3 regions of the Mycobacterium sp. NGS67 genome follow, and region 2 is predicted to be linked to each of the others. Evidence: riboswitches for the same ligand, from Rfam matches in the RefSeq annotation. Region 2 holds a riboswitch; each other region holds the start of a gene.
What was found. A riboswitch is a leader RNA that binds a small molecule or an ion and turns the genes downstream of it on or off. The one in region 2 is predicted to bind cobalamin.
Positions count from the first base shown of each region.

Region 1: another riboswitch for cobalamin. It lies ahead of metE (5-methyltetrahydropteroyltriglutamate--homocysteine S-methyltransferase); the one in region 2 lies ahead of AC5Y4D_RS06105 (PPE family protein).
Region 3: another riboswitch for cobalamin. It lies ahead of AC5Y4D_RS13565 (PPE domain-containing protein); the one in region 2 lies ahead of AC5Y4D_RS06105 (PPE family protein).

Region 1 is NZ_JCALCF010000012.1:58,137-66,163, reverse strand. It holds gene AC5Y4D_RS13610 (acyl-CoA dehydrogenase family protein) at 1-715, shown strand, start outside; gene AC5Y4D_RS13605 (acyl-CoA dehydrogenase family protein) at 712-1,809, shown strand; gene AC5Y4D_RS13600 (SDR family NAD(P)-dependent oxidoreductase) at 1,806-2,738, shown strand; gene AC5Y4D_RS13595 (nitroreductase family protein) at 2,741-3,388, shown strand; gene AC5Y4D_RS13590 (TetR/AcrR family transcriptional regulator) at 3,545-4,807, shown strand; gene AC5Y4D_RS13585 (SDR family oxidoreductase) at 4,837-5,493, shown strand; cobalamin riboswitch at 5,558-5,805, shown strand; gene metE (5-methyltetrahydropteroyltriglutamate--homocysteine S-methyltransferase) at 5,953-8,027, shown strand, end outside.
Region 2 is NZ_JCALCF010000005.1:80,983-89,009, forward strand. It holds gene AC5Y4D_RS06090 (CbtB domain-containing protein) at 1-209, shown strand, start outside; gene AC5Y4D_RS06095 (CbtA family protein) at 219-1,022, shown strand; gene AC5Y4D_RS06100 (DUF732 domain-containing protein) at 1,608-2,636, shown strand; cobalamin riboswitch at 3,387-3,565, shown strand; gene AC5Y4D_RS06105 (PPE family protein) at 3,629-5,353, shown strand; gene AC5Y4D_RS06110 (polysaccharide deacetylase family protein) at 5,877-6,755, opposite strand; gene AC5Y4D_RS06115 (PPE family protein) at 7,148-8,027, shown strand, end outside.
Region 3 is NZ_JCALCF010000012.1:52,374-57,409, reverse strand. It holds gene AC5Y4D_RS13575 (DUF3556 domain-containing protein) at 1-1,299, opposite strand, end outside; gene AC5Y4D_RS13570 (cobyric acid synthase) at 1,339-2,817, opposite strand; cobalamin riboswitch at 2,896-3,148, shown strand; gene AC5Y4D_RS13565 (PPE domain-containing protein) at 3,268-4,923, shown strand; gene AC5Y4D_RS13560 (PE family protein) at 4,985-5,036, shown strand, end outside.

The DNA of each region.
Region 1 (8,027 bases), on a different contig from region 2:
CGCACTACGCACTCGGGCGGTGCGCGACGGCGAACACTTCGTGGTCACCGGGCAGAAAATCTGGACTTCGTTGGGCCACAAGGCGAACTGGTGCCAACTGTATGTCCGAACCGACCCGGAAGCCCCGAAACACCAGGGCATCTCCTGCCTGATCGTGGACATGAGCCTGCCCGGCATCGAGGCCCGCCCCCTGGCGACCCTGAACGGCGACACGGATTTCGCCGAGGTGTTCTTCAACGAGGTGCGGATACCGGCCGATGCGCTGCTCGGTCCGCTCAATGCGGGGTGGCAGGTCGCCACCACCACGTTGAGTCACGAGCGTGCCGGGGCCGCACGGTTGTACGCCGAAATGCACGTGCGGCTGGACGAACTCGTGGCCGACTTGACGGCCGTGGACGGCGCGCTTGAGGACCCGGTGGTGCTGCGCCGACTGGGCGAGCTCAGTGTGCGCATCAAGTATCTGGAAGTGTTGTGTCAGCGCGCCATTTCGGCGACGTTGCACGGCGGCGACCCGCTCGGGTCGGCCAGCCTGGCCAAGACCGTGTGGGGCGAGATCGGCCAGGACCTGGCCGCGCTGGCGTTCGACGTGCTGGGCACGCAGGGGCACTGGGCCGACTACCGGTTGTCGTCGCGGTCCTTGACCATCGCCGGAGGCACCAGTCAGATCAACAAGAACATCACCGCACAGCGAGTGCTGGGGCTGCCGCGCAAATGAACCTGGAACTGACCGAAGAGCAGCTCGCCCTGCGCGACACGGTGCGACGGTTTCTCGCTGAGCGGGCCTCGATTTCGGAGCACGTGCGTCCGTTGCTCGACGATCCGTCCGGCCTGACGGACGTGGTGTGGCGCGGACTGGCCGGCCTCGGGGCGACCGGCCTGCTGGTGCCCGATCGATACGGCGGCGCCGGCCTGGGGATGGTCGAGGCCGGCATCGTCGCCGAAGAACTCGGCGCCGCGCTGCACCCCGGCCCCTGGCTGTCCACCGCCGTCGCGGCCGCCCGCCTCCTGGACCGCCTCGGCGGTGACGCTGCCGGGCCGATCCTCACCGGGATCGCCAACGGCACCACCGTTGCCAGCGTCGCCTTTTTGCGCGAGCAGACGCAAAAGCCCCTCATTTCGTCCCGAAATGGGGGCTTTTGCGTCTGCTCACCACCCGTGGCCATCCCGGACGCGGGCGCGGCCGACGTGCTGCTGATCCTGGCCGAAAACGACGACGGCATCGGGGTTTTCGCCATCGACACCGGCGATCCCGGTGTCGTGGTGACGCCCGAACGCGGTATCGACCAGACGCGCAAGCAATTTCGGGTCGAATTGCGCGACGCCGAGGCACGACGGCTGGGCACGCTGGAGCCTTATGCCGTCGCCGCAGTCGAGGATGACGTACTCATCGCGATGGCCGCCGACGCTCTCGGGGCCGCGCAGGCGGTGCTGGACATGGCCGTCGAATACGCCAAGACGCGAAGGCAATTCGGTCAACCGATCGGGTCGTTCCAGGCTGTGCAGCACTTGTGTGTCGACATGTACGAGACGGTCGAGTTGGCCCGCAGCGGGGTGATCCACGCTCTGTGGGCGGCCGACGCATGCCCGCCCGAGCGGCACGCGGCGGCACTGCGGGCCAAGGCATTCGCCGGGCGGTTGGCCACCGTCGGTGACACCGCAATCCAGGTTTTCGGCGGCATCGGTTTCACCTGGGAACACGACGCGCACCTCTACCTCAAGAGATTGCTGAGTTGGAGCGCGTTCAACGGCGCACCCGACCGCTATCTCACCGAAATCGGGAAGCTCCTATCCAAGAAGGAGGCCAGATGATCGACTTCACCGGCCAGGTGGCGATCGTCACCGGAGCCGGCCGCGGCCTGGGCCGCTTGTACGCGCTGGAGTTGGCTCGCCGGGGCGCCGCCGTCGTCGTCAACGACCTCGGCGGAACCATGCACGGCGAAGGCTCCGATACCACCGTCGCCGACGAGGTCGTCGCCGAGATCAAGGCGGCCGGCGGAACAGCGGTGGCCTCGCATCACTCGGTGGCCAGCGCCGAAGGCGGCGAGGCGATCGTGGCGGCTGCCGTAGAGAATTTCGGCCGGCTCGACGCGGTGGTGAGCAACGCCGGCATCTTCGGCAGCGTTGCCTTCGACGAACTGTCCACCGACGATTGGCGTCGCATGCTCACCGTGCACCTCGACGGCGGGTTCTATCTGAGTCAGCCCGCCTACCGGTTGATGAAAGCGCAGAAGTACGGCCGGTTCGTGTTCGTCTCCTCCTCGGCCGGCATGTTCGGGCAGCCGCTGGAAGCCCACTACGCCGCGGCCAAATCCGGGCTGGTGGGGCTTTCTAACGTCATCGCGATCGAGGGCTCCGAACACGGCATCCAGTCCAATACCGTACTGCCGTTCGGGTTTTCGCGCATGGTGACCGAAACCGTCGGTGACCCGAAGGTGCTGGAAGAGATCGGTTTCCTCAGTGCGATCAAGCCCGAGCTGGTGGTGCCGATCGTCGCATTCCTGGCTAGCCGCGACTGCGGGTTCACCCACCACAACTATTCGGCCTGCGCGGGACGTTTCGCCCGGGTCTTTGTGGGTCTGGGCCAGGGCTGGTTCGCCGAATCCGGCAGCGAGCCCACTGCGGACGACGTGCTGGCTCATCTGTCCGAGATCTCGGCGACCGAGCCCTTCACCGTGCCCGGCTCGATCTTCGAGGAAGTGTTCGGCGTGGCCGCACAACTGGGCGTCGGCACCGGCTGATCATGGACATCCCCTACCTGCTGAACGCCACCCGGTCGGCCCGCAAGTCGCTCGATCTGGACGCGCCGGTCGAGCCAGCCGAGATCCGCGACTGTCTGCAGATCGGGCTGCAGGCGGCCAACGGTTCCAATCAACAGAACTGGCGATGGTTGGTGATCACCGACCCACAGTTGCGCGAGCAGATCGCGCGGCTCTACCGCGAGGCGTATCTGCGCCGGGTAGGCGGTCAATTGCTCGCCGGGTTCCTGCCGGCCGGCACCCCGGAGAGCCGGTTGATGTCGTCGACGGAGTGGTTGGTCGAGAACATGTCGCGGGTGCCGGTGCTGGTCATCCCCTGCTATCAGCCGTATTTGCCTCGCATCGAGGGCGACGAGTCGTTCCATCTGGCCACGCTGTACGGCTCGATCTTCCCGGCCGTGTGGAACTTTCAGCTGGCCTTGCACACCCGCGGCTACGGCACCTGTATCACCACCCTGCACCTGCATCACGAGGCCGCCGTGGCCGAACTGCTCGGCATCCCCCCGGACTACGTCCAGGGCTGCCTGCTGCCCGTGGGCCGGCTGCGCGCCGGACACACATTTCGGCCGGCTCCGCGGGCGTCCGTCGAGCACGTGGTCGCGCTGGACCACTGGACCGGCCCACCCATCTAGGATGGGGTCGTCGATGCGGAGCAGGTCGCTCAGCAGCGCGTTTGCCGCAGCCAATCTGATAACCTCTAACAAAGATTTGGTTCGGCAGGAGGACGGATTTCCGATGGTTTCCGCACTGCGATCCGCCCGGTCGTTCGAAGCGCCGTTCAGCGGGCCATGACTGACAGCGCCATCGAAACCGGTACCCGCCGCGCCGAGATCCTCGAAACCGCCGCGTCCCTGATCGCCTCCTCCGGACTGCGAACTTCGTTGCAGGAGATCGCCGATGCGGCAGGGATCCTTCCCGGCAGCCTGTACCACCATTTCGAATCGAAAGAAGCGATCCTGGTCGAATTGATCCGCCGCTATCAGGCCGACCTGGAACGCATCGGGCAAAGCGCCCAAACGAAATTGGACGAGGCCGACTCGCGACCCGCCGCCGGGAAGATCGTCGAATTGGGCCAGGCGATCGCCAACTGCGCTGTGCGGCACCGCGCCGCGCTGCAGATGTCGTTCTACGAGGGCCCGAGCGCGGACCCCGAGCTGATGAAGCTGACGCGGCAGCGGCCGGTCGCGATCCAGGAGGCGATGCTGCAGACCCTGCGGGCCGCCAGGTGGAGCGGCGACATCAATGCCGACGTCGATCTTCCCACGTTGGCCGACCGGATCTGCCAGACCATGCTGCAGGTCGGCCTCGACGTCATGCGGCACAATTCCTCCGCCGATCAGGTCGCAGCGCTGCTGTGCCGGATAATATTGCAGGGCTTGGCATCTCGTCCTCCTGACGATGGTCCGCTGGACCGCTCGACGGCTTTCACCGCGGCCAGCGACGTCATCGACACGTGGGCCGACGACAGCGAAGCCGACCCCCGTGACAAGGCCGCCCAACTGCGTGCGGTCGCACGAACGGAGTTCGGCCGCAAGGGATACGAAGTCACCACCGTCCGCGACATCGCCGCCGCGGCCGGACTGGGCACCGGAACCGTCTATCGCGTCATCGGGTCCAAGGACGAACTGCTGGCGTCGATCATGCGGTCGTTCGGCCAGAAGGTGGAGGCCGGGTGGATCGCCGTGCTGCGCGCCCAGGCGAGTCCCGTGGCGAAGCTGGACGCGCTGAGTTGGGTCAACGTCAATGCGCTGGACCAGTTTTCCGACGAGTTCCGGATCCAGCTCGCCTGGATGCGCCAGTCCCCGCCCCGGGATGCGGTGAACCCGGGCTGGTCGTACACGACGCGGTTGCGTCAGATGAAATCGCTGCTCTCCGAAGGGACTCGGTCCGGCGAGATCGCTATCGACTCGCCGTCGACCACGATGCTGGCCCGCTGCGTCATCGGCATGCAGTGGATTCCGGAGAACATCCTGCGCGACATCGGCACCCGGGCCTCGCTCATCCTGGCCCGCGACACCGTCCTGCGCGGTGTCGCCGTTCGCGGCAAGTGACGATCCGTTCCGAGCTGTAGCGTCGAATCATGGCGAACATCATCGTGATCGGCGGCCACGGCAAAGTCGCCCTACACCTGGCCCGCATCTTGAGTGACCGCGGCGACGCCGTGACCTCGGTATTCCGCAATCCCGACCACACCGACGACGTCGCTGCGACCGGCGCGAAGCCTGCCGTCGCCGACATCGAGCGTCTCGACACCGACGCGCTGGCCGACCTGCTGTCCGGACACGACGCCGTCGTCTTCTCGGCCGGGGCCGGTGGCGGCGACCCGGCGCGAACCTACGCGGTGGACCGCGACGCCGCCATCCGGGTGATCGATGCGGCCAGCCAGGCCGGCGTGCCGCGGTTCGTGATGGTGTCGTATTTCGGCGCCGGCCCCGATCACGGTGTGCCCGCCGATGATTCGTTCTTCGCCTACGCAGAAGCCAAGGCGGCCGCCGATGAACACCTACGTGCCAGTGCTCTCGACTGGACCGTGCTGGGGCCGGGCCGGCTCACGCTGGACCCGGCGACCGGCCGGATTGCGGTGGGCGAAGCGAAGGGCGCGGTTTCCCGCGAAGATGTCGCGCTGGTGGCGGCGGCCGTGTTGCCGGACGACTCGACCGTCGGCCGCACCATCGAATTCAACAACGGCGATGTGCCCATCGCGGACGCACTGACCGCGGCCGGGGAGTCGAGCTAACGCTCTACGGGCTGTTGTATCGACTCGAGACCGCGCAGCGACACGAGGCGCAGACATGCCTAGTAACATCTACCGTGCAGCTGGTCTGTTGTCGTCGCACCATGTGACGCCGGCATCGAGCGGGGCGACTTTTGCCCCGCGAGAGGGAACCCGGTGGGAATCCGGGACTGTCCCGCAGCGGTATGCAGGAACGAACGCCGTTTTCGACAAGCACTGGTCCCGAACGTGGGGGCTGGGAAGCGACGGTCACTAGGAGCACCACCTCGGTGCGCGCCTGCGAGTCCGAAGACCTGCCAGCTGTGCCGGGCGCGCCGCGTCCGGCGGTTCATCGCCTCGTGGAATGGGCGTTTGGCCGCACCCGTTGAGGTGTATGCGACTGACGACAGTCCGACACGCCCAACGGACGGCTGCGCGTCCGCGGGCGGTGTCCACTCCGTCGATCGAAGGACGAACCCGCTCGTGAACGCCACACCATTCACCGCCACCATCACCGGCTGCCCCCGCATCGGTCCGCGCCGCGAACTCAAACGCGCGACCGAAGGCTACTGGGCCGGACGTACCAGCCGAGCCGACCTGGAGTCCGTCGCCGCCTCGCTGCGCCGCGACACCTGGTCGGACCTGGCCGCAGCCGGCCTGGACTCGGTGCCCGTGAATACCTTCTCCTACTACGACCAGATGCTCGACACCGCGGTACTGCTCGGGGCCCTGCCGCCACGGGTAGGTGACGTTCCCGACGAACTTGACCGCTACTTCGCCGCGGCGCGCGGCAATGACGAGATCTCGCCGTTGGAGATGACGAAGTGGTTCGACACCAACTACCACTACCTGGTTCCCGAGATCGGGCCGTCCACCCGGTTCGCGCTGAACCCCGACAAGGTGCTCTCGGAGCTCAAAGAGGCTCAGGCCCTGGGGATTCCCGCCCGTCCCGTGGTCATCGGGCCGGTGACGTTCCTGCTGCTGGCCAAGTCCGTGGACGGCGGCGGCGCACCGATCGAGCGCCTCGAGGAATTGCTGCCGGTCTACACCGAGCTGCTGTCGCTGATCGCCGACGGCGGTGCTCGGTGGGTCCAACTCGACGAGCCCGCCCTGGTCACCGATATCTCCCCCGACGCACCCGCGCTGGCCGAGGCCGTCTACACCGCGTTGTGCGCGGCAAGCAATCGACCCGCCATTCATGTCGCCACCTATTTCGGCGACCCGGGTGCCGCCCTGGCGGGCCTGGCCCGCACCCAGGTTGAGGCGATCGGTATCGACCTGGTCGCCGGTGCGGGCACAGCGGTCGCGGCCGTTCCGGATCTGGCCGGCAAGACGGTGGTGGCCGGTGTCGTGGACGGACGCAACATCTGGCGCACCGACCTGGAAGCGGCGCTGGGCAAGTTGACGACTTTGCGCAATTCGGCTGCGGCAGTGGCGGTTTCGACGTCGTGCTCGACCATGCACGTGCCGTACTCGCTCAAACCGGAGACCGGGCTGGACGAGAACCTGCGCAGCTGGCTGGCTTTCGGCCGCGAGAAAGTGGATGAAGTGGTCGTGTTGGCCCGCGCGCTGCGCGACGGGCGCGAGACGGTCGCCGACGAAATCGCGGCATCCAACGCCGCGGTGGCCGACCGCAAGCGCGATCCGCGGCTGCACAACGCCGAGGTCCGGGCCCGGATCGATTCGATCGTGGCCTCCGGCGCGCATCGCGGTGACCCGGCCGAGCGTCGCGCCAGCCAGGAGGCGCGGCTGCATCTGCCGGCCCTGCCCACCACGACGATCGGCTCCTACCCGCAGACTTCGGCGATCAGGGTCGCCCGGGCGGCGTTGCGCGCCGGCGAGATCGACCAGGACGAATACGAGCGCCGGATGAAGGCCGAGATCGCCGACGTCGTCAAGCTGCAGGAGCAACTCGGGCTCGATGTGCTGGTACACGGGGAGCCCGAGCGCAACGACATGGTGCAGTACTTCGCCGAGCAACTGGACGGCTTTTTCGCCACCCAGAACGGCTGGGTGCAGTCCTACGGCAGCCGGTGTGTCCGTCCGCCTATCCTCTACGGCGACGTGTCCCGGCCGCAGCCGATGACGGTCGACTGGATCAGCTATGCGCAGTCGCTGACCGACAAGCCGGTGAAGGGGATGCTGACCGGTCCGGTGACCATCCTGGCGTGGTCGTTCGTCCGTGACGACCAGCCGCTGGCCGACACCGCAAACCAAGTGGCACTGGCGATTCGGGACGAGACGGTGGACCTGCAGTCGGCCGGGATCGCGGTGATCCAGGTCGACGAGCCGGCGCTGCGGGAGCTGCTGCCGTTGCGCCGCGCCGAGCAGGACGAGTATCTGACGTGGGCGGTGGGAGCTTTCCGGTTGGCCACCTCCGGTGTCGCCGACTCGACCCAGATTCACACCCACCTGTGCTATTCGGAGTTCGGCGAAGTGATCGGCGCGATCGCCGACCTGGACGCCGACGTCACCTCGATCGAAGCGGCCCGCTCACACATGGAGGTGCTCGACGATCTCAACGCGATCGGCTTCTCCAACAGCGTAGGGCCGGGGGT
Region 2 (8,027 bases):
TGGCGCATTCGCAAACAACCCAGGTGGGCACGCGCGATCTGTCAACGGCGCGTTCGGCGCTCTGGTTGGCGGCAACCGCTTTCCTGGCGCTGTTGGTGCTCTACTTGGTCGGTATAGACCAAGGCGCGGTATCGCTGTTCGGCAACGACACGTACGTGCACGAGTTCTTACATGACCCAAGGCATCTGATCGGATTTCCCTGCCACTGAGCCGTCCACATGGAAAAGCGTCTGATAGCGCGCGGTGTCCTGGCGGGCGCGGTTGGTGCTGTGCTGGCGTTCGTCTTCGCCCGGCTACTGGCTGAGCCGGTCATTGCCCGCGCAATAGAGTATGAAGACGGCCGCATCGACGCAGCGCACCCTTCGGGCGTTCACGAACACGGCGCCGAACTGTTCACCCGCGGCACACAGGGCAACGCCGGATTAGGTTTCGGTTTGCTGTTTTTCGGCATCGCGATAGGTGCCCTGTTCGCTGTCGCCTTCTGCGTCGCTTATGGACGATCGAAAGATGTTAGCCCACGCGCTCTTTCGATCCGCCTGGCGAGCGGAATCTTCACCGCGGTATACCTGGTGCCGTTCGTGAAATACCCGTCAAATCCGCCGGCCGTCGGTCAATCGGACACGATCGGCGCGCGCACCCGATGGTATCTGGTGATGCTGCTGGTGTCGGTTGCGCTGGCGATCGGCGCGCTATTGCTGGCCAGGCTGCTTGCAGCGCGACTTGGTGCGTGGAACGCTGGGCTGACCGCAGCCGGAGGCTACATCGTCGTGATCGCGGCAGTCATGCTGCTATGGCCGACTGTTGACGAGACCCCTGAGCCTCTGCGCGACTCCGCGGGGACGATCACCTATCCTGGCTTCCCCGCTGATGTTCTCTATCAGTTCAGGTTGGTGTCGCTGGGTACGCAGCTGGTGCTGTGGGTGACCATGGGACTGGTCTTTTCGATGCTTGCAGACCGACTACTGGGCGAGCGGGGCAAGAACCTGACGGGCGGCGAGCCTCGTGGCGTAACCGATGCATGACCGCTGTTGTCCTGCATGACCCTGGTGTCGCATGCGATGACCGAGGCCATGGCGGTCGGACGTTTTCCGCTCAGCGACACCGCGGTCCCTGGTTAGCCGCATGTCCTTTATGCCGGCTCACTGCGGCGCGGCACTGAATCACCAATGCCAAATGCCAGCCCTTAGCCCGGTCGGCGAGCGGGATCCCGAAGTCCGCGGTGTTCAGGTTGCCCTGCAGGTCTCCGTCGTAAACGGCCACGCGGCGGGCGAACGGCCACGGCGACGGTGGTACCAACGGACCGAGCGTGATTGCGAGTGACCCCACTCCGATCTACTATCTTTGTACATAGATAGTAGATATCCCGAGACGGTTTGCCACTAATGCCACCGGCCCGGGCCGCATATTTGAGCAATGTCACAGCAGCAGAAGCCGGGGGTGTACAGACGGCCAGACAAGTGACATCGGTCACCACGCCAGCCCGTCAATCGGCGAACCTATAGGACGGAGACCACTGTCATGTTTACCGGTACCGCTCGCCGTGCGGGCGTCGTGGCTACCGCCGCAGTGCTATTGGTCGGCGCCGCAATCCTGCGGGCAGTGCAGCAGTGGCCGACCCGAGCCAGGACGACCAGTTTTTGGCATCGCTCGACAGACATGGCATTCCCGCCCTCGAGAACGTACCGAGCCTGATTGCGCTAGCCCATGAGGTTTGTGGCCGCCTTGACGGCGGCATGCCGTTCGATGGCGTAGTCGAGTCGATGACCAACTTTGCGGTCAACCATGACCCGAACCTGCGCCAATACCGTCGCGACCGCCTCACACGCACCTTCTCCCGCTTCGTCACTGCGGCTGTGCAGGTCTACTGCCCCTTCAACCAGGACAAGTTGGCCCCTGTCACGGCTAATTCCGCGCCCGGATTGAATGAACCCACGCCCCGGGTTGCTGCGTACACGCACAGCACAGTGACCTCAGAATGCGATTTGCGCTGCCGCCTGCCGGCGCCGGTCATGATCAACACGCCGGCGGCGGGCCGGAAACGGGCATCCAGCGGGGTGGTGCGACGGCTTTACTCGATGGGCGGCGGCGTCTTTGTTGCGGGCCCCTGCTGCGGCGACCGATCAGACTGCAACTCGCTTCTCGCTCCGCTGGTCGAAACCGTTTCTACAGGGGAGACCGTCGCGCCGAGTCCACCTCAGATTCCGGTGCCATCGCCTCCGCCAGCGCATGTCCTCCTACCCCCACGGACACCCGCACCGCAGCAGCCGCCGCCCCTGCCCCAGGAGCCGCCGCCGCTACCTCAGGAGCCGCCACCCCCGCCTCGGGAGCCGCCGCCAGCGCCACCCCAAGAGCCCCCGCCGCCCCAGGAGCCGCCGCCCCCGACGCAACAGGTGGCGCTCCCGCCAATGCTCCTCTGCCGGGGAGTGCTGCTGGCAGTGGCGGCGGTGGTGACGGCGGTGCCGGCAGCGGTGGTGGCGGCGGTGCCGGCAGCGGTGGCGCTGGCGGCGGCGACCGCGGTCGCGGCCCGATGGAGCCTTCTCCTACGCCTTCCATGCCGCCAGGCATTATCAGAGTCGCACCATGAAACAGGAACCGCGCCCCGGCCTTTGACAGAGCCCGCCGCTGACCCGGGATAGGCCGACGGCGTGAATGAGGTTGCCGCAATGCGGAGGCTGAGCTCGGAATGGGCAGGGCGGCGGCGCGGGCATCCGCCCATCGATTACGCTGCCGAGCAACTCGTGGCCAACCCCATGCAGCTGATCGGCCAGCCGTTGGAGTCGGACGTCCCGTGTGAGAGCCCGTTGCGGACCAGACGATTAGCAGTCTCTACCGAATCGCAGTCATCGAGTCGGTCGCAGTTGATCTTGAAGGAGCTGCAGATCGCCGAGCCGCTCTCGGATGTCCAGGCCCGGCGGCGATCGCTGCCTCTCCGCCGAGCTACCAGAGTTGCGCCATCGCCAATCGCGAGGCGAGATGGGCCGCAATGGCTGCAGTCGGATGTTTTGTCGGGTTTTTGCTCAACCACCTCGTCGGTGAGCGGATGGTGGGAGATCCAATGGTCCGGGCTGGCCTGCGGATCCGCGAGGCCGCCAATGGCCATGAGGCGACCGCGTTAAGGGTGATCACGCTCGGCGCGTGGACGTCGTCGTCAACGTAACGCTGTCGGCGTTGCTGGACCTTGTCGGTGGCTTCTTCTGTCAGCCGCCATGCCGGGGTCGAGCCGTTGCATTGCAGGCATCCACTACCGGGGGTTAAGCACCCTCAGCCGACGAGACACAGGACCTAGGGACTCACTGCAGAACGCGTGGACTATTCACGGGGTCCCGGTGACCGTGCATGTGTATTCAATCGGTACTAGCAATCTCGCTGATTTGTCATTTGCGTGGACCAGTGGAGTGCGACAATGTAACACGTAAGGCAATGACGAAGTAGGAAGCCGGTGTGAATCCGGTGCGGTCCCGCCACTGTAATCGGGAAGCGACCCTCATAGGCCACGGCGAAAGCTGGAAGGCGAGGCGAGCAGCGATCCGAGAGCCAGGAGACTCGCGTCATCGCGTCCTGCGACCCGGGGCGGTGTACCCCGAGAGAGCTGATCGTCGATGCTCGCATGGCTCAGGCCGGCATTCCGATGACCGCCCCGATTTGGATGGCCGCACCGCCCGAGGTGCACTCGGCGCTGCTAAGTAGCGGCCCGGGCTCAGGCTCGTTGCTCGCTGCCGCGGCGGCGTGGACTTCGCTGAGCTCCGAATACGCGGAGACAGCTCAAGAACTCATGGCGGTGTTGGCGGCGGTGCAGGCCGGGACCTGGGACGGCCCGACTGCTGCTGCCTACGTGGCCGCCCATGCGCCTTACCTGGCGTGGCTGGCGCAGGCCAGCGCCGACAGCGCGGCCACCGCTGTGCGACAAGAAACTGCGGCAGCCACGTACACGACCGCCCTGGCCGACATGCCGACGCTGCTGGAGTTGGCCGCTAACCACGCCACGCACGCGGTGCTGTCAGCCACCAATTTTTTTGGCATCAATACGATCCCGATCGCCCTGAACGAAGCCGACTATGTGCGGATGTGGATTCAGGCCGCGACGGTGATGAGCACCTATCAAGAGCTCATCGATGCGCTGGTGGCGGCTGCTTCGCATCCCCTGTCGGCGCCGTACATCGTCAACGCAGCCCAAGCGCTGGCGAAGATTATCAATGGGCAGTTCCCGTTGCCCGCCGACCAACAGAACGACTTCTTTCAATGGTTGGAGCAGATCGGATACGTCGAGTACTACGACGCCAACTTCCAACCGTTAATCGACGCTCTGTTCGAGAGCCCGTATTTTCAATCGATGTTCGCCGGATTCGATCCGTACCTGCCACTGCTGGGTAACCCACTTTCGTTCCTGAGCCCGTTCAACATCGCGTTCGCGCTCGGTTACCCGATGGACATCGGTCAGTACGCCGCATTCTTGGCGCAGACGTTCTTTTACATCTCCCTGGATCTCACTGCGGCATTCGCGTCGGGTAACCCGACGACCATCGGTTTCACCATTCTCTTCGTCACCGTCGAAGCCGTCGGCACGATCATCACCGACACCATCGCGTTGCTGAAGACTCTGCTAGAGCAGACGATCGTGCTGATCACGGTTCTGGTGCCGCTGCTGACTGCTCCTTTGGTGCCGTTGGCTGCAGCGGCGGTGTTGACACCGATCGGCGTCAAGGGCCTGGCGGCGTTGGCCGCCGTAGCATCGCCGCCGGCGCCTCCTGTGGTGCCCGCCACGCCGCCCCTTGCGGCGCTTGCCCCCAGCATTCTCTCCTCTAGTGCGTCCCCGACACCGCCTCCCGCGGAGGCGATCGCTTCGACACCCGCGCCCGGAGCGCCGCCGCCGGCGGCCGCGCCACCGTCGGTGAGTGGGGCGGGCGCGGGCCTAGGTATGGGTGCGGGGATGGAAAATTTCGGCTACCTGGTCGGTGACCTTGCCTCAGCTGCCAAACGCGCGGCCGGCGCCGGTGCCCGGAAGAAAGCACCCGCACCCGACAGTGCCGAGGCCCCCGGTGCCGCGGCGACTCCCCCCGAGCCGTCCGCGGCACCGCGGCGCCGGCGGGCGAAGGTCACTATGCTGGGTCGCGGCTACGAATACATGGATTTGGAGCCCGATGCGGGCGGTTCGTCGGCTTCAAATCAGGGCGCGAGAACGCTGGGGTTCGCCGGAACCGTGCCGCGTCCGAACATCTCTGCGGCGGCCGGTTTGATCACACTGGCCGACGACGCGTTTGGTGGCGGTCCGCGCATGCCGATGATGCCGGGCACTTGGGCCGCCGACTCGGCGTCGAACTCCCAACCGGACGACGGGGTAGGCGGCAACCCATAGCCCGGCGGGACGGGAGGCAAGTGCGCGATGGCCGCACGCCACCGGCCTCGACCGCTGATTTCTCACGGAACCGAAGCGGGCCAACATGCCGCCAAAGTTGAAGGCGGCCCACAACGCAGCGTGCCCATCGAAGCCGAACTACTCGCGGTCATCGAGACCTACCGGAACAGCCGCGCGATCGGCTTCCCCGGCGCCGAAAGCGCCGAGCCGCGACCAGATCCGGCCTCAGCGCAGGTTGTCGCGGTCCTCAGCTCGTCATCGGCCGCGATGGCCAAACCACCCAGGGAACACTCCGCCCAGCGAGTCGAGGCTTCGAGGCGGGGCCAGCGACACCTTGACCGGTGCTCGGCCCCCTGCTACCAAGTCGCGAGCCGACGTTGAATGAACGGCTAGGTGTTGACTAGCGGGGGAGCCGTCGAAGATCAGCGCGTCGTGTCTGGCATCGGGTGATCTTGCGGCTGGTGTTGTTCTGCGAGCTTAATTGGTGGTCGATTTGATGCGGACCCCAATAGTGAGGGCGACCCTATTGCGGTGGGCCGCCTGCACTTTGGTTCGGCAGATCGGTGATCGGGATGTTCGGCGCGGGCTTCGACGACGCGGTAGCCGGCAACGTCGGTATGGCCGCGGGATCGATGTCGTGCAACAAGTTGACTGGGGGCCCGTTTTCCCGCCCTCCGTAACTGCTGCCCGGTGAACGCGAGCCAAGGAGGTGACTTACCGTGACCACATGATAGCCGTTGGCCGCCAGCACCGGGAGAAACTGATACACCAGATCCACGGTGCTGGAATAGGTGTCGTGTAGCAGCACCACTGATCCGGGCTTGATCTGGGTGATCAGCATGGAGCGTGTGGCGGCGGTGTTGGCGTCGTTGATCCAGTCGTACGGGATGACATCCCAGTTGACGTCGGCCAGGCCCTGCCTTCTGGCTTCGCTGAGCACGACGTCGTTGATCAGCCCGCCGGCGGTGCGCAGCAGTGTGGGTTTGTATACGATCGCCGCGGCAATGGCTTGGGAGGCGGCCGCCAACTGTCGCGGGATCTGGGCTGGATCGATCGTGGTCATATTGGGGTGTTCCCAGGTGTGGTTGCCTACCTCCATGCCTGCGTCGACGATGCGCTTGGCCGCTTGTGGATCGCGGGCCACCTTGTTGCCGATCAAGAAGAACGTCGCCTTCGCGTCACGCTGATGTAGCACCTGCAACAGCCGGTCGGTAAACGGGGTCGGCCCGTCGTCGAACGTCAGTGCCACGCACTTGGCCTTGTGGCAATCCACGTGATCGGGGTCCTGTGCGCGGCGGTACCACACTGCAGCCCCGATCGCTGCCGCCACCACGACCACGACAACGGCGGCCGCCACCACCGCCCAGCCGTTGCGGCGGCTCATGCGCAGTCTGACCACCATCGCTCCCCTCCTAATCTGTGTCCGCACCGATCCGGCGGAGCCTACGCCCAAGGTGGCCTCCGGCATCCACCGAGCAGACCGGGACATCAACGATTTTGGGCTGGTCGAGCAGTTTCGGCGCCAGCGGGCGGTCACTGTGGACCTTGTCGGGGATGGTCTATCGGTCGGGATTGCGGGCGTGCTCGTCTGCGACCAGTAGCTTGGCCACCCGGTGCGGGCCCGCTATCGGGTTTCCCTCCTTAAATGGGCCGGCCATAGGACCGCGCACCTACGCGCCATGGCCCCTCTCGCGGTCGGGCAATCACTTCAGCGAGCTGATTTTCGCCCGTGTTGAAAACGATTTTCAAACCCAGTAAGGTTCGAAGCTGGGGTGCTTGGGGAAGAGGGTTCAGATGGGCACGATGTGGATGGCGTCGCCGCCTGAGGTGCATTCGACGCTGCTTAGCAGCGGTCCGGGCCCCGGCCCGTTGTTGTCGGCCGCCGCGGCGTGGTCAGCGCTGAGCACCGAGTACATGCAGGTGGCCGACGGACTCATGGCCGAGTTGGGTGCGGTGCAGGGCGGGGCCTGGGAGGGAGCGAGCGTCGAGCAGTATGTCGGCGCGCACACGCCGTATCTGGCGTGGTTGACCCAGGCCAGCACAACCAGCGCGGACGCCGCTGCGCAGCACGAGATCGCGGCCGCCGCATATACAACCGCGCTGGCGGCGATGCCGACGCTGCCCGAACTCGCTACTAACCACGTCATCCACCAAACGTTGGTGGCGACCAACTTCTTCGGGATCAATACCATCCCGATCGCGCTCAACGAGGCCGACTACGTGCGGATGTGGATCCAGGCCGCCACCACGATGGCGACATATCAAGCAGTGTCCGATGCGGCGCTGGCGTCGACACCGCAGACCGATCCCGCACCGGAGATCGTGCAGCAGAGCCCTGAGAGCGAACAGGCGGATGAGGTCGCGCACGGAGGCGACGCGACCTTCATTGACAATGTCGTTGCGGAGTTCTTGCGCGTCTTCTCCGGTGGCCGCGTGATCTGGGATCCCGCCGACGGCACCCTGAACGGGATTCCTTTCGAAGAATATACGAATGCGGCCGACCCGTACTGGTGGGTTGCTCGTGCCATCGAATTCCCGAAAGATTTCGAAACGTTTGTTCAGGAACTTTTTACAAATCCGCAAGAGGCCTTGCAGTCCTATTTTGATCTTATCTTCTTCGACTACCCCGAGCACATACCGCAGATTTTTCAAGCGGTGAATCAGGCCCCGCTGT
Region 3 (5,036 bases), on a different contig from region 2:
CTCCAGCTGAGCCTGCGGCATGCTGGCGATCGCGACGATGCCGCGCGAAATCTTTTCGCTCGCCGAGGGTTTGATGCACCACAGCGTGGTGTCCCAGTTCCCCGCGTAGTACCGCATCCCGGGCAGGAAGGAGATCTTGCGCGGGAACAGGTTGCCCGCGATCACGGTGCCCACCAACGCGGTGAACAGAAGCGCCACCGGGACAGGGTGTCTGACATCATCGAGACCGAGCGTGGGATGGCCGACGAACAGCGTCAGCACCCCGAAGATCATGAAGACGTTCCACTCCAGCGGGACACCCATCGGGATCGCGGACAGGATCCCCAAGTGGAAGATCACCATGGCGATGGCGGCGACTTTGAGTTGCCAGCCTCCCTCGGCGAAGAACAGCGCCACCGGCACGAACATCTCGATGAACGTGCTGGCGTGGGCCAACATGCGCGACAAACGTCCGGGCCGCAGGTCGTCGGGAAACTTCTCGAAGAACCGCCGCTTGAGCCAACGGGTCCGGATCAGCGGGTTGTTGGACATCATCGTGGAGATGACGAACGGGAAGTGCTTGTTGAGCTTGGACGTGGCCGCGCCCATCCAGATCACCAGGAACACCAGTTTGCCGGCGACGATCATGTCGATACCGCCGAACAGGAAGGTCACCGTCAGCGACCCGTAGACCTCGCCGCGGGCGGCCAGGAAGATCACCTTGTCGCGCAACCCGCACGCGCCCAGCACCAGCAGGATCGCCACGATCTGCCATGTCGGCAGCAGCCCGACCTTGCTGCCCACCTCCGGCATCGGCCCACTGCCGTCGGTGAACAACGCGGTGACCAACAACAGCAGCAGCAGCGCGTACAGCGCGACGTCCAGCGGCTTGCGTTTGGTGCCGAAAGTCAGCGGAACGCGATCCGGCCACGGTGGCAGGCGGATGGTGCCGAACCGCAGCCAGTACAGGATCGAGCCCAGCGGCGGGAAGAACCGGTTGTTCAGCGGCCCGAAGCCGCAGCCCAACCCGACCACCTCGAACAGCATCGTGTACAGCACGATCTTCTCGAAGACGATGGGTTCGGCGTACCAGGCGCGGACATTGGTGAACCCGTCAATTCCTTTGGTGCTCAACACGATCAGCCAGCCGACCAAGATATAGAGCAGGATCTTGACCACGTAGAACAGGTGCAGCACCACCGGCGTGCCGAAGCCGACCTCGGCCCAGTGCCGGGCCATCGGGCGGATCCGCTCGCTACGGGTGCCCTTGCTCCATTCGGCGAAGTCGACTTCCGGAAGTTGGGGCTTGAGAAATCCCATGGTTTGACACATTAGAACGTGTTCTAGCGCTGCGGGACCTCACGGCGCTCCCGGCGGGAGGAAGGGCAGTTCCGGCGGGCAGCCGTGCCGGGCGAGTCCGAGGACGGCGTCGACGTCGAGGTGGCGTTCGACGAGATCGCCGAGCAGGTCGAGACGGCGCTCGCGGGCGGCCGAGAAGCAGGTGCCCGACGGGTCGAGGCCCAGCGTTTCGCGCAGGAACGCCGCGCGCAGGTGGTCGTCTTCCAGGGCGCCGTGCCACATCGTGCCGAACACCTGTGCGTCACGCGCACCGCCGAGGAACTCCGCCACATCCGCGCCGCGGGTGATCCTGCCGTGGTGAATCTCGTATCCGGACGCGGCCACGCCCAGCGCCTCGCCTTGCGGCCGTCGCAGCACTTTGCGGGCGTCGAACGTGGTCTCCACGTCGAGCAGACCCAGCCCCGCGACCTCGGTTGCCGGTGGACCTTCGACGCCGTCCGGGTCGCGGATCACCCGGCCCAGCATCTGGAAACCACCGCAGATGCCGAGCACGGGCTTACCCGCCGCCGCGTGCGCTGACACCGCCCGGTCCAGGCCCCTGTCCCGCAGCCACGCCAGATCGGCAACCGTCGAGCGGGTGCCCGGCAGCACGATCAGGTCCGCATCGCCCAGGGCACGGCCGTCGGAGACGAACACGATGTCCAATCCGGGCTCCAGGCCCAGCGCGTCCACGTCGGTGAAGTTGCTGATCCGGGGTAGTCGCACGACGGCCACGCGGCACGCCGCCGGACCCGACGCGCGTCGTCCCGCCAGGTCGAGTGCGTCCTCGGAGTCCAGCCACAGGTCGGGATGCCACGGCACGGTGCCGTACACCCTGCGCCCGGTGACCCGTTCCAGATCCCGCAGCCCCGGCGCGAGCAGGTCGAGGTCGCCGCGGAACTTGTTCACCACGAACCCCGCGACCAGCGCCTGGTCCTGGACGGACAGCAGCGCGACGGTGCCCAGGAACGCCGCGAACACGCCGCCTCGGTCGATGTCGCCGACCACGAGGGTCGGCAGCCCCGCGTGCCGGGCCAGCCCCATGTTGACGTAATCGCCTGCGCGCAAGTTGATTTCGGCCGGACTGCCGGCGCCTTCGGCGATGACTACGTCGTAGCGGCCGGCGAGGTCGTCGAAGGCCCGGTGCGCCGCCTCGGCCAGCGCGCGCCGTCCTTGCAACCAGTCCGACGACTCCAGCGCACCCCAGGGCTGCCCCAGCAACACCGCGTGGCTGCGGTGATCGCTACCCGGTTTGAGCAGGACGGGGTTCATCGCCGGCTCGGGCGGGACCCGCGCCGCCAGGGCCTGCACCCATTGCGCCCGGCCGATCTCCGCACCCGCACCGTCCGGGCCGGTGCAGACCATCGAGTTGTTGGACATGTTCTGCGCCTTGAACGGCGCCACCCGCACCCCGCGTCGGGCCAACGCGCGGCACAATCCCGCGGTGACGGTGCTTTTTCCGGCGTCACTCGTCGTACCCGCCACCAGCAGACCTGACATCAGCACGAGCATGCCACTGTCACCGAATGTGCTCCTGACCACTGCTTGACCACTGGTCCGAAGGCGGCGGTGTCGAGTAACCTTGAGCCCGCAGCTGGTTTGCTGGTGACATCGTGACCGTCGCCGGCGTCGAGGGGCCGAACGCTATTTCAGGTTCGCTCCGAGAGGGAACCCGGTGGGAATCCGGGACTGTCCCGCAGCGGTATGCAGGAACGACCGCCGTCAAGCGCACTGGCCCACAGTCCGGGCTGGGAAGCGACGGCCAGTAGGTACATCGATCAGTCGGTGTGTGCCTGTGAGTCCGAAGACCTGCCAGCTGCGCCGGACGCGTCGTGTCCGGCGCCCGGCGCCTCGTGGAGTGGGCGGACGGTCTTTGCTGGAACGCAATTGTTCCGGGACTGGACGTTCCGAGGATGGCGGCGGGCATCCCGCCGCACCGAAGGAACGTCGATGACCGCCCCGATCTGGCTGGCTTCGCCGCCGGAACTGCATTCGGCGCTGCTGAGCAGTGGCCCCGGGCCAGGCCCACTGGAGGCGTCCGCGGCCGAATGGACTTCGCTGAGCGTCACCTACGCCGAGGTCGCCGACGAGTTTTCCGCCCTGCTCGGCGGTGTCCAGGCCGGCGCCTGGGCAGGTCCGACCGCGGCAGCGTACGCAGCCGCTCACGTGCCGTATCTCGCGTGGCTGCGGCAAGCCTCGGCAGATTCCGCTACGTTCGCGGCCCGCCAGGAAGCCGCGGTCGCGGCCTATGCGTCGGCCCTGGCGACGATGCCGACTCTGGTCGAACTGGCTGCCAACCACGTCGCGCACGGCGTGCTGACGGCGACCAATTTCTTCGGCATCAACACCATCCCGATCGCGCTCAACGAAGCCGACTACGCGCGGATGTGGATCCAAGCCGCGACCGTGATGGGCACCTACGAGGCCGTCTCCGCCGCGGCGCTGGCAGGCATACCGCCTTCCGGACCGGCCCCGCAGGTCCTGAAATCCGAGACTCCGGCCACCGCGGAAGCGGCGGCGGATCCGCTGCAGCAGTTCCAGCAGTGGGCGTGGCAGATGTATACGTCGTTCTACGACAACGTCATTCAGCCGTTCATCGATTCGACGACCACCATCCCGTTCTTCCAGGAGATGTTCGGGGGTTTCAATCCCTACCTCATCATCCTGGGTAATCCGCTGACCTATTTCAGTCCGCTCAACATCGCGTTCGCCATCGGCTACCCGATGGACATCGGCACCTATGTGGTCCTGCTGTCGCAGATGTTCTCTTTTGTCGCACTCGATCTCGCTGCCGCGTTCGCTTCGGGCAACCCGTTGACCATCGGCTTCACCATCATGTTCGTCACCGTCGAGATCTTCGGCACGGTGATCACCGACACCATCGCATTGCTCAAGACGACGCTGGAAAGCACTCTCGCGCTGACGTTGACATTGGTGCCGTTGCTGACCACCCCGTTGGTGCCGCTGGCCGCCGGTGCGGTGCTGGCGCCGATCGGCGTCAAAGGGCTGCTGGCGCTGGCGGCGGTGCCTGCGCCGCCGGTGACCGGTGTACCTGGCGCACCCGCGCTGGCCGCGCTCGCGGCGAGCCCTTCGCCTTCCACGCCGAGCCCGGCACCGTCGCCCGTCGAGGTGACCGCGTCGGCCCCGACGCCGGGAACGCCGCCACCGACCGCCGCGCCGCCGACGACGACCGGCACTGGGGTGGGTGCGCACCTGAATGCGTTCGACTACCTGGTAGGCGACCTGGGTTCGACGGCCAAGCGGGTGGCCAGCGGTCGCGCCCGGAAGCCGGCGGCCGAACCCGACAGTGCCGAGATCCCGGCGCCCGCCCCGGCGCCGGAGGAGCTCACGCCTGCACCCAAGCGGCGGCGCTCGAAAGCCGAAATGCTCGGGCGCGGTTACGAGTACGCCGACTTGGATGACGACGCGTTCAGCACCGTGGGTGTTTCCGAGAAGGGCGCGGGGACGCTGGGATTTGCCGGCGTCGGCCCCAAACGCGGCGCCGAAGCCGTAGGGTTGGTGACGCACGGGGGTGAGGGAACGGCTGTCCAGCTGATGCCCAGCATCTGGGAGGCCGACAAAGGAATCGGAAGCAAACTGCCGTAAGCGCACGCAAAGGGGATGTATCCCCCGATAATTGGAGAAATTGAGCGGAGGGGTGGGCGTCATGACGTTGCGAGTGGTTCCTGAAGGATTGGCCGGCGCCAGCGCCGCGGTGG